Regions from separate parts of the Paenibacillus sp. FSL M7-0802 genome, predicted to be linked through region 3. Evidence: riboswitches for the same ligand, from Rfam matches in the RefSeq annotation. Region 3 holds a riboswitch; each other region holds the start of a gene.
The links. A riboswitch is a leader RNA that binds a small molecule or an ion and turns the genes downstream of it on or off. The one in region 3 is predicted to bind cyclic di-AMP.
Positions count from the first base shown of each region.

Region 1: it holds a riboswitch for cyclic di-AMP, as region 3 does, so the genes downstream of both, MHB54_RS12485 (C40 family peptidase) here and MHB54_RS12885 (3D domain-containing protein) in region 3, are expected to answer to the same signal.
Region 2: it holds a riboswitch for cyclic di-AMP, as region 3 does, so the genes downstream of both, MHB54_RS18595 (TrkH family potassium uptake protein) here and MHB54_RS12885 (3D domain-containing protein) in region 3, are expected to answer to the same signal.
Region 4: it holds a riboswitch for cyclic di-AMP, as region 3 does, so the genes downstream of both, MHB54_RS06230 (hypothetical protein) here and MHB54_RS12885 (3D domain-containing protein) in region 3, are expected to answer to the same signal.

Region 1 covers NZ_JBBOSD010000001.1:2,664,612-2,668,193, reverse strand. The annotation lists gene MHB54_RS12490 (GNAT family N-acetyltransferase) at 79-585, opposite strand; gene MHB54_RS12485 (C40 family peptidase) at 889-1,389, opposite strand; cyclic di-AMP (ydaO/yuaA leader) riboswitch at 1,395-1,532, opposite strand; gene MHB54_RS12480 (hypothetical protein) at 1,809-2,636, opposite strand; gene MHB54_RS12475 (M1 family metallopeptidase) at 2,648-3,582, opposite strand, start outside.
Region 2 covers NZ_JBBOSD010000001.1:4,037,437-4,041,018, forward strand. The annotation lists gene MHB54_RS18590 (CPBP family intramembrane glutamic endopeptidase) at 1-1,364, opposite strand, end outside; cyclic di-AMP (ydaO/yuaA leader) riboswitch at 1,626-1,778, shown strand; gene MHB54_RS18595 (TrkH family potassium uptake protein) at 2,188-3,528, shown strand.
Region 3 covers NZ_JBBOSD010000001.1:2,769,656-2,773,237, reverse strand. The annotation lists gene MHB54_RS12890 (TatD family hydrolase) at 1-291, shown strand, start outside; cyclic di-AMP (ydaO/yuaA leader) riboswitch at 493-775, shown strand; gene MHB54_RS12885 (3D domain-containing protein) at 1,047-2,195, shown strand; gene rnmV (ribonuclease M5) at 2,342-2,887, shown strand; gene rsmA (16S rRNA (adenine(1518)-N(6)/adenine(1519)-N(6))-dimethyltransferase RsmA) at 2,895-3,582, shown strand, end outside.
Region 4 covers NZ_JBBOSD010000001.1:1,244,646-1,248,227, forward strand. The annotation lists gene kdpA (potassium-transporting ATPase subunit KdpA) at 1-103, opposite strand, end outside; gene MHB54_RS28685 (potassium-transporting ATPase subunit F) at 255-332, opposite strand; gene MHB54_RS06230 (hypothetical protein) at 516-911, opposite strand; cyclic di-AMP (ydaO/yuaA leader) riboswitch at 1,027-1,199, opposite strand; gene MHB54_RS06235 (glutathione peroxidase) at 1,666-2,151, shown strand; tRNA gene MHB54_RS06240 (tRNA-Leu) at 2,297-2,379, opposite strand; gene MHB54_RS06245 (urease accessory protein UreF) at 2,643-3,380, shown strand.

The DNA.
Region 1 (3,582 bases), 110 kb from region 3:
GCTTGTAATGATCTGTCGTATGATGATAAAAGCGCCTTCGCTATACAACATCGCGGTTGTATGCCGAAGGCGCTTTTATCATAGAACCTGGGTTTGGTGTTCGGGACGATATACCATACAAAAAAACGGTTTTTTGCCATCGGGAGTCTGGCGTTCATAGGTATCTGTAAGCTCAAATCCAGCCGCCTTGTAAGCCCGGATAGCGCGCCCATTCCAAGTGAGTACCTCTAGATCAATTTCATTCTTCGGGTTGCGTCGTTGTGCTTCCTCTGCAATGGCACGGACAAAATCAGCGCCTTTGCCATGTCCGCATCTTTCAGGATGCATTCCAAGACCTAGCCGGGTCACACCGATCATAGGAAAATATTGAGCAAATCCCGTCAGCTTATTCTCTTCATCCAGTACGGCAACATATTGCTCTTGGCGAAGCGTGGGACTTCCAAATTCGACTTCAAGCGCCTTCATTTGTTCCCAGGGGAGCCAACCGTATATATTATAAGGTGGATCATAGCGCCACTCACAGATTGCAGCCGCTTGATGCTCGTCCATCGGTACGATCCGATAGTTGGATATTGAGGCCGGCATGTGTTCCATCCTCCTTTTACAGGTACTTCAATCATTAACAACAGATTGTAGACAAGTTGCAGGGGAATGGCAAGCGTGTTTATTTCATACTCAAGTCGGGTATACATTCAATAAGAAGGATTTACTGCTCATATGCTCCCCCAGCGCTGACGGTAAAACCGACGATGTTCGCTAAAATTGAAACCTTTTGAGGCTTCAGTTCGTCAGTAATGATAATAATTGCTGATGTTGTGGACATAAAAAACCGCAATTCGATTCCGGCCAGAATCAAATTGCGGCTAGGGTTAGCTTGCTGTGCGTTAGTTATTCTACGTTGTCGTCATCAGGAATTTCTGAAGCTACAGAATGGTAAGCGTCTGTGCTCATAATTCTTTTTGCACCGACATAGCGGTTAGCGTAATAATTTTCGTTCAGTGAGCTAACTACTACACCACGTGAAGTCGAGGAGTGGGCAAATTTCCCTTCACCTACGAAGATACCTACATGGGAAATGCCTCTTCCTGTGGTGTTGAAGAACACCAGGTCTCCAGGTCTCATTTCGTCGCGGGATACAGAAGATCCCATTTTGAATTGTGATCCGGATTGATGCGGAAGTTTAATTCCCAGTTTGTTGAATACATACATTGTGAAGCCGGAGCAATCGAATCCCTCGAGTGTAGTGCCTCCGCTTCTGTAGCTCGTTCCTTTGGCATCTTGAATGACCTGGTCCATCTTAGAGTCTGCATATGCACTGCCGCCACCGAATGTAAAAGATGTAAAGGCAATGGCAAGACCCATAGCTGCGATCGTTAGCTTCTTCTTCAAAAAAAATATACCCCTTCCAATGCCTGCGAGGTTAGCTTAAGGATTCGGTAGAAGGTTCCCCTATGACCACTCTGTTGCGAGATCAATTCACCCAAACTGGTTCCCCCGCTTCCTAGGTGCCAGGAATTAGGCTTAACTTAAGATGTGCACCTTGGAGAGCAGTATTCACAATAACGTTATTTTTGAGATAAAGGTTACAATAAAGATTACAAAGTTGTTACTATCAGTTCACTGCGATTATTGTAACAAAGACGGCTGGCTTTGGCAAATGTTTCATTGCAAAAAGTTACAAAAAAAATCTGCTCCTAATGTCCAAGGAACAGATGTTGTTAACAGTATTCAGTTATGTGTCGTTTGCGCGGATATGAATCAAGATTTTTCGACAGACGGAAATGAAGTAAAAAACATAAAGGCAGGGCTTAACTTCTACTGGAGATATCGGTATGCCATAGTCTGTACTGCGAACTGATATGCCACAGCCTGACCAGACTAGTAACAAAATGATACGATTGCTGGAGAATGAGCGCCAGCATGCCAGTCCAAATCATCGCCACGGTGCCAAATAGACCGAAGACCAGCAGCACACAAGCACCAAGCAAAAGAGATATACCGACAGCTGGAAGGAGCTGGCGAAAGAAGGCGAGCAGGGACGATAGTATGGCGTGACCACCGACAGTCCCCAGTTGCATATACAGGATGCACTGCCGAATGAACCATCCGTATGCCATCCATCCCATGACATAGGGCAACAAATGCAGCAGATAAGAGGAAGATTGAAGTGCTCCTGCTACAATAGGGTAGAGTCTCGGTACTACCCAAATGGCGGGAAGCAGCAGCAGTCCCAACTCGATGATGTAATACAACAGCGACGACATGCCATGGCGTTTCATACCCTTGAAAAAGGACAGGCTTTGCGGTTCAGTCGCATCGGTATGCAGGCTTTGATATATTCCGGCTCTAATGAAGGGAGTGATCAGTATGCGTAGTACAGTCGCCCCTAGTAGTATCCACAAATACACATGTACTTCCCGGCTGTCCATCAGAGCAATCTGGCTCTCCATCCAAAACAAGGTCTGTCCCAGCTCGTTTTGACCCTGATCAGGATAACGGAGCAGTAGCGGGATAACGGCAGACTGCACCAGCCGATAGAGAAACACCCCCCACAGTAGTCGATACAGAAATAAAATGATAACGATATAGAATCGTATGCGCACCAGCGCCCAGCCCTCTTTTATAACAGTCCGCATCTATAGACACCTCACCATGACAGACTTCCAAGCAGTGTTTCTAACAGCTTGGTTACACTTACATTCCAACGGGTTTGTTGCTTTTCGTCCAATTCGGCTTTTAGGCTATTGTTAATGTGCTTGTTCTCCAGTGCAATGGTATATAGAGGATCAAGGGTTACATAGGAAACGGGAGAAGTACTTTTGATCCGAAAAGTTGTGCTTTTGCCCGCGCCGTCCCAAGCCTTGAATATCGTGGTACCATCCTTGAAGGTAAATTGGACAGGGATCTTGGGATAATCCGCCCCTTTTTTGCTGACCGTCACGACTGCTTCATATCCATTCTCCAGCTTTTGGTTCGTGATATGATCCACCGAAAAGTCCGCCATCTGGCCGTCATATACATACTGTTCAAAATAGTGGCTCCATGAGCGTCCGGTGGCTCTCTCCACGATACGTTGAAAATCCTGGGAGGATGGATGCTTGAATCGGTACGTCTGGACGTAGGTCCGCATAATCCGATCCATTTTTTTCATACCCACCTGACGTTCAATGCCCCGTAGTACCAGCTTGCCTCGAGAGTAGGCGTTTTGCGCGTACTCAGCAGCCGAGCCGTACTTCCATGACTCGCGGTTTAGCGGCTGTGGGGAGGCTATCTGTCCCGATTGTAATGGCAAGTTGGGGGTAAGCCCATATTCTTGCTCCATAAGCCGCTCCTCTGCATAGGAGGTGAAGCCTTCATCCAGCCACGGCTCCTCAAATTCGTTATTGGCTACCATTCCGTAGAAATATTGATGTCCAATCTCATGAACTAATGTTCGTTCCAGACTATAGCCAGGATTTAGATTACCCGCAGCAGCGGCTGTGATGAGTGTCGGATACTCCATACCGCCGGCTCCATTGCCTGATTTGGGTGGAACCACGATGGATAGGGTGGAATATGGATAAGGCCCGTACCATTTGCTGT
Region 2 (3,582 bases), 1.3 Mb from region 3:
ACAAAAGTGTTTTTCACTATTTTTTTGACCATCGGAATACCAAACAGACGGTAGACAGTCTCTTCTCCAATACCTGCCATCCAGGCCATAATCGGCAGTAACCATGGATAAGCCATATTGTAAGGGGATTGCGTGGCATCTGTTGTGGAGAATGTATTAAATGTGCGCTCCAGTATAAAGAATAAGATGGATTGTACCCCGAGTAAAATAAAGGCCCACAAGTAGCCAACATACATACTGCGAAGCACATACAGCCCGTAGCCCGGCTCTTTCGCACGCGGCCATGCATTCAGTCCAACCTGACGCATAAGTCCGTCACCGCCGACCAAGGAGAAGTAGAGCGCTACTGCCATGAAGAAGGTAACACCAATCTGGAACACCATAAGAAATATAAGCATGCCCTTACCGCCTGCTTCTGCTTGCAATAAAGGCAGCATGTTCATTGTCCCAGCTATACTTGCAATAAAGTATAGCTGGGACAGAACAATGCCGCGTACAAATGAAGTATGTCGTCGGGTGAGTGACGCATACACAATGGCAAGAACACCCAGCACAAAGCTAAATAGGGCATAACCCGCATAGGTCATCCAATTCGCCCAAAATGTTTGCTTTTCGATATAATCGGTATAGGACGACGGGGCCGAAAAGCTTTGAGAGAAGGAGCGAACATCACCGTCTTCGAAAGTAAAAGCCAGTGTAAGTACCGAGGCGCCGATTTTTTTATCGTCTACGGTATACTTTAATCCACCTTCTTTTTCAGTGGTGGCGAGCTTCAAGTCCGACGGCTTAAAGCCAAAGCGCTTGACCCATACTGCGGCCGCCTGCTCCTTGGCTTCAAGCGTCATGCCGTCCTCAGCTACACGTATAAGCCTGTTACGTGCTTCTTCATCCGTAGAAATATCAGCCTGTGTGTAATTGGTACTGGAGGTGATCCGTTTAAAGCTAACGACCTTCCCAGTGGATAAATCCACATGAATTTGCAGTTTGCTTTTCGCTGAGGATTCAGGCAGATCAACCCGAAAGGTTTCGTAAGGGTAATTTTTCTTCCATGTACGGTCGTACTGTTGAAGCAGTTTTTCTCTAGATAAATAACCGTACAAATCTGTTTCGGCCTGATAGGTCACGACAGGCTCCTCTGGCTGTGATTCAGTATAGCCCAACTCGGAGCGGGCAAAGTCCAATGCGTGTATGACCGCTTCTTGTTTGCTGATGACCTTTGCGTTCATTACTGATTCTGGACTCGGATTACTAAGCGAGGGAATAAGCAATTGAAAGATAAAAAAGCAAATCAGGCCAATCCCGCCCAGCAAGCCTAATTTTTTGAAGTTGGCCGTGAGCACGACCGGTTTCCCGATAGGATTCATGAGTTTCCTCCTTAATCTGTAAATAAGAACATCCATTAAAGATATCATACTGCACAGGTTCCCGCCAACAGACCAGCGATATTCATGAAAATAGAGTGAAAGCACTTTAAAGTTCCAATAAAATAAGATAAGCTGCGATTAAACGATGCCCATTCGCAAAATAAAGCCAATTTCACGTTTTTTCGGCGAAATCGGTTTTGTGATCTGGATATAGAAGGATTATAATCTTGAGGCAATGCCTATAAAATACATAGGTAATGATATACAGTTGAGCCGAATTTCTATGAGAAAACGGGGGAACCATGTTACTGGGGTGAATTTTACAGCCGATCCTGCTGGATTGGATGTGTAAATAGGGCATACTGTGCTGCCCGAATCCGTCAGCTAACCTCGTAGGCTATGAGCAGGAACCAAGTCAGGCACTCGGTTTTCCGGTGTCTATTTTTGTGCGTATAAAAGTGTTTGGATTGGTTAGACCGCTGCGGGTGCAGATTATTCTTCCGATTGCTGTTATCCCCGGATTTTTTGATTGTATAACCCCTTTAATGGTTAAAATCCGGAGATAAAGGCAAACGCTTCGCTTCTTCAGAACAATTCTGCTTCCTTCGCTGCTGCCCGCCAATAGCACAGGGGGCAGAGTAGTGCTTGACATGCATTCTTCCTGTATTCAGGGAATGCTAATTATAGTTACTAAAGGTTTGGAAAAATCAAAAAAATTAGGGGCAACGACGATCGGAAGATCAAATGGAACGCGTAGCGGGCTTACACCGTATTAAATCACTGTTTTTATAGTTTTAAGGATTAGGAGAGAAGTGATGAATAGATGAATCCCAATGCAAGCTGGCTCCGGCTTTCTCCACCGCAGATATTCGTTGCGGGCTTTGCCATTATCATTCTAATAGGTAGTTTATTGTTAATGCTGCCGATCTCCAATACAACAGGAAAGCCACTTGCGTTTATAGACGCTTTGTTTACTGCCGCTTCCGCGACCTGTGTTACAGGGCTTGTCGTAAAGGATACGGGGACCTTTTTTACAACCTTTGGTCAAGTTGTTATCGCTGCGCTCATTCAGATCGGCGGCCTGGGCTTTATGACTATGGCTACCTTGATCGCGCTGGTGTTCAAACGTCGGATTTCCTTACGGGAGCGCCTCATTTTACAGGAAGCGATGAATCAGACCTCTGTCGAAGGAATTGTCGGATTGATTCGTAAGGTGCTGCTGTACTCGCTGGTCATTGAGGGCGTATGTGCTGCAATATTTGCGATTCGCTGGTCGTTTGATATGCCTGTAGGCAGGGCGATTTATTTTGGGATTTGGCATGCCATCTCCATGTTTAACAATGCTGGTTTTGACTTATTCGGGCACTTTCGCAGCCTGACAGGTTATGTATATGATCCGATTGTTAATTTTACAGCTATGTTCCTGATTATTTCAGGCGGCATTGGTTTTGTAGTGATGTCGGATCTGGCAGAATATCGCAAGCGCAAGAGACTGTCCTTGCATACTAAGGTGGTACTCAGCATGACGGGCGCTATGATTGTAGTCGGCACGCTCGTGATTTTTGTATTTGAATTTACGAATCCAAAGACTCTTGGCTCGCTTGATTGGGGTGGTAAACTGCTGGGATCTTTATTCCAGTCCGTTACCCCCCGTACCGCAGGTGCCAATACGCTGGACATTGGAGGCTTGCGGCAGGCTACGCAGTTTTTTATCATCATACTCATGTTTATCGGGGCTTCTCCTGGCTCTACTGGAGGCGGGATTAAGACCACAACATTCGCGCTGCTCATTGGAGCCGTGATTTCGATGCTACGGGGGCGTGAAGATATTGTGCTGTTCAGGTACCGACTTGCGCAGGGACGAATTTACAAGGCTTTGACCATTACACTGCTGGGGCTGCTGTTCGTGATCGGGGTGACCATGATTTTGTCGGCAACCGAAGATCATCATTTTTTGATGATCTTGTTCGAGACGGTGTCTGCGTTTGGTACGGTGGGGCTGTCGATAGGGCTTACACCTGATTTGACAGTCATAGGCAAGCTGGTGATTACCCTGACGATGTTTGCAGGTAGACTGGGGCCACTCACGCTAGCTTATGCACTGGGGCCGAAAAAGGGTAAAGAATTATATCGTCATCCGGAAGGCAAAATGATTATAGGATGAATCATTTCATATTCATTTCGTTGGTTTAATTATTTCAGGATTTTTGTAAAATCC
Region 3 (3,582 bases):
GAGACAGCCAAAATGGTGCTGGATATGGGATTTCACCTTTCCTTTGGTGGTCCAATAACGTTCAAAAATGCCAAGCAGCCAAAAGAGGTGCTCGCACAGGTGCCGCTGGACCGTCTGCTCATTGAAACTGATGCTCCCTATCTGACGCCTCATCCGTTTCGTGGGAAGCGAAATGAGTCTGCACATGTGAGACTGGTAGCAGAGGCTGCAGCCCAAATCAAAGGGATTACAGTGGAGGAATTAGTGTCAATAACGACCCAAAATGCCCTGGAACGATTTGACATTCAATGAAAAAGTGAAGAAATCGATCAAAATAAAGAGATAGACGAAGCTAATCATGAATTTGTTGCAGGAAACTCGAGAATATTACAATATTTTAACCGAATATTTTAAAAAATGTACTTGAAACCTGCTTTACAACATGCATAGAAACAGGATATCATCTTTTCAGTGAATTGTTGTTTGAATGTAAACATCAACAAGTCATTTCATGAACCAGTCTCGCTGAGTCCCTTTTACAGGGAACGGGGGAACCGATATGGCTTACAGTACGTCCGGCATATGTGCAAGAAGGGAACGTCTCTTCCGCCAGCCGGCTCGACCGAAATTCTTTCCCCGAATGGGATTGAATAGGTGGAGGAGCCGTATTTCGATTTCTTTCTGGGTCTTCGGGGTGAATGTGAAGGCGACCGCCATGAGCGGTTGACCCAAGCTAGGGCGACTCTCTACGTCCGAACCCGACAGCTAACCCCGTAAGCGTAACAAGAGAGAAGCCATCTCGTGCATGAGTTTTCCCGCATATTCACACATGCCGGAAGCCACGAAAGAGCTCTCTAGTCTCTTTCTCTGGCTTTTTTTGTTGTGAATAAAAGAAAATCTGTCATCATACTGTGGTTAAACAGGGGAGGACAGCATGCCGCGAAGACGGGTACATGGTGCAGGACAGTCGCAGTTTGGGCTTGTCTTGTAGAAAATCTGTTATAGTCACGTCAAATCTCAACTATGTCTTACTCCAGACGGCGGGCTATGTAAGGAGGACGGAGGAAATGGGCATTTTCCAAAAAAAGGATACCCATGAGTCACGCTCATCCAGCATGTCTTACGTATTGCGTTGGAAGCAAGAGAATGTGCGCCAGGCTGCTTTGGTTGCTATTTTTCTAATCGCGCTAACGATTATGATTTCAATTCTGATGTACACGCAATCTAAAAAACAAGTCTTTTTTGTCATCGATGGCAAGGCGTCTGCGGTAGAAACCCGGGAATCCAAGCTTCAAGATTTGCTGAGCGAGCATTCCATTTCACTTCAGCCGCATGATACAGTTTCCATGCCGCTAAATGGAGCAATACAGGATGGCGATCGCGTAGTCATTAAACGTGCCAATCAAGTCAGAGTATCTTCAGGCAATGAGACGAAAAAGCTGTACACAACAGAAAATACAGTAGAAGGTGCCATTCGTACCTCGGGCTATAAATTATCATCAACGGATAAAGTTTATCCTGCGTTGGATGCCTCTGTTTCGTCTAACATGGACATAAAAATCGTCCGTGTGAAGAAACAGCAGGTCGAACAGAAAAAACAGGTGCCTTATCAGGTCATCAAAACGGCCGATCCGAGTCTTTATAAAGGCGATAATCGGGTCATTCAAAGCGGCAAATCGGGTGTGGTCGTCCAGCACGTTCAAAAGGTATATCATGATGGAAAGTTGGTATCCAAACAGCTGGTTAACAAGGAAGTTGCACAGAACCGTGTGGATAAAGTCATTGCAGTAGGAACGAAGAAAAAACCGGTCGTTCTGGCTGCTTCCGTCGGTCCCAATGATGCCGTTAAGGCAACGACGGTTAGTTCGGGCAGTGCTGTCCGTAAAGCAGGCGTCAATTTTAAATATAGCAAAGTTTTACAAAATGTCTCCATGACGGCGTATTCCTCACAGGAGCCAGGTATCGGTACACGTACTGCATCCGGCGCACGTGTCACGGAAGGACGCACCATCGCGGTCGATCCGAGTGTAATTCCAATCGGCTGGTGGGTGTATATCGAAGGGGTGGGCTTCCGCCGTGCGGAGGATACCGGTGGCGCGATTAAAGGCCACAAAATCGATGTGTATTATGAGAGTTTGAGCCGAGCCAACCAATTTGGTCGTAAGCACGGTAAAACCGTTTATGTTATCGGACCGATAAAGCCTGAAATCAACTAAAACAGGTTGTGTATGTTGAGGGCAATGCGATAGTATTAACAACATAGTTATGCCATGCTAAGAAGAGGATATCCTCTTCTTATTTTGTTTTCAAAAGCAGGGAAAGATAAATATAGCTTGCTGTGTAGCAGTGGAGGGAAACGCAAATGATCAAGGAAGTGATCGTGGTAGAGGGCCGGGATGATACGGTGGCCATTCGCCGCGCTGTTGAAGCGGATACGATAGAAACTGGCGGCTCAGCCATTAATAAAATGACGCTGCGTAAAATTGCATTGGCGCAGGAGCGGCGGGGGGTCATCATTTTAACCGATCCCGATCATGCAGGGGAGCGCATCCGTAAGATTATCGCTTCCAAGGTACCCGGCTGCAAGCAGGCCTTTATACCCGAGGCAGAAGCGACGCGCAAAGGAGATATTGGCGTGGAGAATGCCTCACCGGAAGCGATCAGACACGCTCTTGCACGGGTCCATACGACAGTGGAAGGCGCCGACCCGCTGATTGAGTGGGCGGACCTGATTGATGCTGGACTCATCACCCACCCCAATGCTGCTGCACGCCGTATGGCCTTAGGGAATGTGCTGGGTATTGGTTATTGTAACGGAAAGCAGCTACATAAACGGCTCTCTGTATTTCAGATCAGCCGCGAGGAATTTGCCGGGGCGCTGGCACAAATTGAAAGTGAAGGATTGTGATATCCGTATGACAGGGATTCAAGATATAGCAACACCGCGGCGTACGAAGGACATTATTCAACGGCACGGTTTTTCGTTCAAAAAGAGTTTGGGACAAAATTTCCTGATTGATCAAAATATTCTCAATAAGATTGTAAATGCTGCCGGATTGGATGAGACGAAGGGCGCACTTGAGATCGGTCCTGGGATTGGTGCTTTGACCGAGAAGCTGGCCCAATCAGCCAAGGCAGTTACCGCTGTCGAGATTGACCAGCGGCTACTGCCAATTCTCGAAGAAGTGTTGGCCCCTTACGAGCATGTGAAGGTACGTCATGGAGATGTGTTGAAGCTGGATTTGCGCGAGGTGTTCGCAACCGATTTTGCAGACGTGAGCAAAGTAAGTGTCGTGGCTAATCTGCCGTACTACGTTACTACACCGATTCTGATGAGGCTGCTGGAGGACAAGCTCCCTTTGGAGAATATCGTCGTTATGATCCAAAAAGAAGTGGCTGAGCGTATGGCTGCGTCTCCTGGAACGAAGGATTACGGCAGCCTGAGCATTGCGGTGCAATATTACAGCGAACCTGAATTAGTCTGTATTGTGCCGAATACAGTATTTATTCCCCAGCCGAATGTGGAGTCTGCAGTCATCCGGTTGCGTGTACGGGAAGCCCCTCCAGTGGAAGTGGTGGATGAGAAGCATTTTTTTGAAGTGG
Region 4 (3,582 bases), 1.5 Mb from region 3:
TCCGATTGGGTTCATTCGAGAATACATGATACATATAGGTGCCCACTGGCTTTACCAAGAGCAGCAATATGACGATCACAATTCCAATTTGAAGCAGCTCCATCCTTTATTCCTCCTTCAAAATGCTCCTGCGTTTGGAACAACAGACCTGCTTCCAGAGCACCAATTGTGTGCACACGTTTGCGAAAACCCGCTACCTATGATGCTTAATATTCAGATCTGTTGTTCCCGCCCGCTCTATCCCCTATAGCTGACTAGAACTTTTCAGGGTTCAGGAGTGCGTAGATTAAATACATAAACACAATAGCCGTAAGCCCAAGTATAACGATCATCCTCTTCGTCCTCCTTTAGAGGTCTGCGCATCACACCAGCGTACAAACAGCAGTATCACTCCATAACTCACAGCCATGACGAGCAGCATGTATATATCCATCATGTTTATACCCTCCGTATCGGTCCTCAGATCGCCATTCTTATTTGATCATAAAATCATAAAACAACTATGTTATAAGTGCTTATCCGTTCAGCAGAAAACCCACCTCTCCGTTCAATGTGTAGATCACATGATCCGCTCCCAATCCCCGATAAATTCCTTGTGGATTACAGCCGTGCGTAATAACATAGATCGATTCCGATGTTAGCGGCCGACATATTTGCAGGAAACGGCACGTCAGATTCAAGCTGTTCTCGAACAAATACACACTACCAATTTCTTTTTTTGGAAAATTCCATTTTCCCGCTTGCATGGTATTGATGCGGACAATGTGCTCCACACCCATTTTTTTGAGCTGTCGTTCCTCCTGGGCGCTATTCGTGAGAACTGCAAACGCCAATTTTTTGAAAATAAGCAATTTCACAAAACTTCTGCCCGCTTCATTCGGTGCAGTGACAATAATTAACCGACCTTCCATCAGTAGCTCCTCTCCCGGTATAAAAAGACAACAAAAAGAAGCCGAAGGAAAAAGGCTTTCCTCCGGCTTCTTACATATCCATGATAAAATAAACCATGGCTGCACACGGCGGTTTGTTGCCTCTCCCTGTACGCTTACGAGGTTAGCTGTCGGATTCGGACGTGAGAGTCGCCCTATTTCTGGCACTTGACCTGAAAATTCACCCCATGAGACACACGGCTTCCGAAGCCGTACAATCTCGATTGGTTCCCCCGCTTTTGCAACTGCAAAATTCAGCGCTATAGACATTTCGTTGTTGCTTCATTCAAGTTAATTTGAAATTACGTCTTGAATCATACACCCGCGCATGGAAGACTGTAAAGCTCAACTGCGGGGTTATAAATCGGCCTTTAGAGCCTAGGATATTAATAATAGCGCTTACAATGCAACTATGCTTCTCACAGCTCCTTCAATCTCTGTTTTTCATCCCTTTTCGAAAATGACAAGCATGTCAATATTGGCGTAGGGTAGGGCGTTTTTGGCCTTTTTTTGTAAAAAGAGAAGAAAATACGCTATATGTACCAGCTAAACACCGATTGAACCCGCTTTTATAAGAAGAAACACCTTAATTCGCTCCATTTGCGGTGCGATTTACTGTTTTGAACAAAATACGATTTTACAGCGGCTAAAGGCTTGATACAGCTTTTCAAAACTTGCAACCTCGATTTTAATTGCTTACAATTTAATTGCTGAATATTGAATAAGGAGAGATACTATGACCGTTTATGAATATGATGCGCACACCCTGCAAGGGAAACAAATTCCGTTATCCACATATGAAGGGAACGTTCTGCTTATCGTGAACACTGCCAGCAAATGTGGGTTAACCCCCCAATACAAAGCGCTACAAGAGCTATATGACCAGTACCATGAACAGGGGCTCGAAATTTTGGGATTTCCCAGCAACCAATTTGCCAAACAAGAGCCAGGTTCCAGCGAGGAGATTTCCGAGTTTTGCCAGATCAATTATGGTGTTACCTTTCCGATGTTCGCCAAGACAGATGTCAATGGCGATCAAGCGCACCCCTTATTTCGTTACCTGACCCAAACTGCTCCGGGGGTATTAGGGTCCAAAGCGATCAAATGGAATTTTACTAAATTCTTAATTACACGAGAAGGTAACGTATTTAAGCGCTATGCACCGCAAACCACTCCAGATAAGCTGGCGGGAGATATAGAGAAGCTTTTGCAGCAAAACTGACATCCTTCTTTATCACAGTTAATAAACGACCGGTTGTCTACCGTTGTTCTGTGGCAAAAGGATATAACGAAAAATGCTTAACAAAAAAAGCATCCCTTCACGTAAACCGTGTCAGGATGCTTTTTTAACTGAGTCTTGCATATAATGCGGTCGAGAGGACTCGAACCTCCACGGGCGTACGCCCACTACCCCCTCAAGATAGCGTGTCTGCCATTCCACCACGACCGCAAATCATAATGTAATGAGGCAACAGATTTATTATACTCTCTCATCAACTATTTGTAAACAAAAATATAATAATTATTTTATATGTTATTTTAACTAACATATATGAGCGATAAGAATATTTAATTTGACACAAAAGCTACTTAAATGTAAATATATATTACATATATTTCGAATATCTTTCGTCCCCCCCAAGTAAAGAGTGAAATAACGTAACATAAGGATTCACTTCGAGGAGGCGAACCACCCTGCATAAAGGCAACCGCTTGCTGAACTATGCATTATTGTTGGACCCTTCCCTACCTGTTGGTGGCTTCACCCGTTTCAACGGACTGGAGAAACTATCCCGTAACGGACATTTGAACAGTCTACAAGACCTGGAACATTACATGCTGGATGATTTGTATCCTCAATTTACAACCGTTGACGGCATGGCTATCAAAAGTCTGTATGTCGCCATCCAGCAGAATGACAGTTGGCGGATCGCCCTCATTGATAAGATGCTGCATACCCAACGTCCCTCCTGGCAGCATGTGAAGGAGTTTCGTCTATCCGGTCAGCGTCTACTCAAGCTCGCTAAGGCTCTTTATCCTTGGCTTGAATTTGACCAGTTGGAATCCATACTCATTCAATACAATGCGATTGGCACACTCGCTACCGTTCACACCTGGATTAACTTCCTCCTCGGAAACGATGTAGAACAGACCGTTCACGGCTATCTTAGCGCAGCGGTGTCCTTCTGTGTGGAAGATGCCTTCAAACTACTCAATCCTCCTTATGAGGAAAAGAACCCTCTTATGGAGCGTATGACAAGCGAGCTCCTCTCTGCCTGGAAGAAGCTTAACCAACCTGAGCCAACTGCATCTCAGCGTCGCTTTCTTCACAGACATTGGTCCAGCTCCTACATCACTCTACCTCTTTATATGAGCCATAATAACCAATTGGATGAACCTAGACTGTTTTCCTCCTCAGGTCTATTCAAACGCCTTCCAGCATCCCCCTGATGCGTCGCTTCGCCAATGTGGTCACAACACCAAAAACACTCTGTCCCTTTCCTCAGGTGGCAGAGTGTTTTTTATCCACATATAATCGCAATTCACACCATTAGCAGACTCTAGACGGATTATCAGAACCACCTAGCACTTAATTAAGTAATTAATTCAACAAAATGACGCATTTACGATTGTAAAAACACGTATAAAAGTG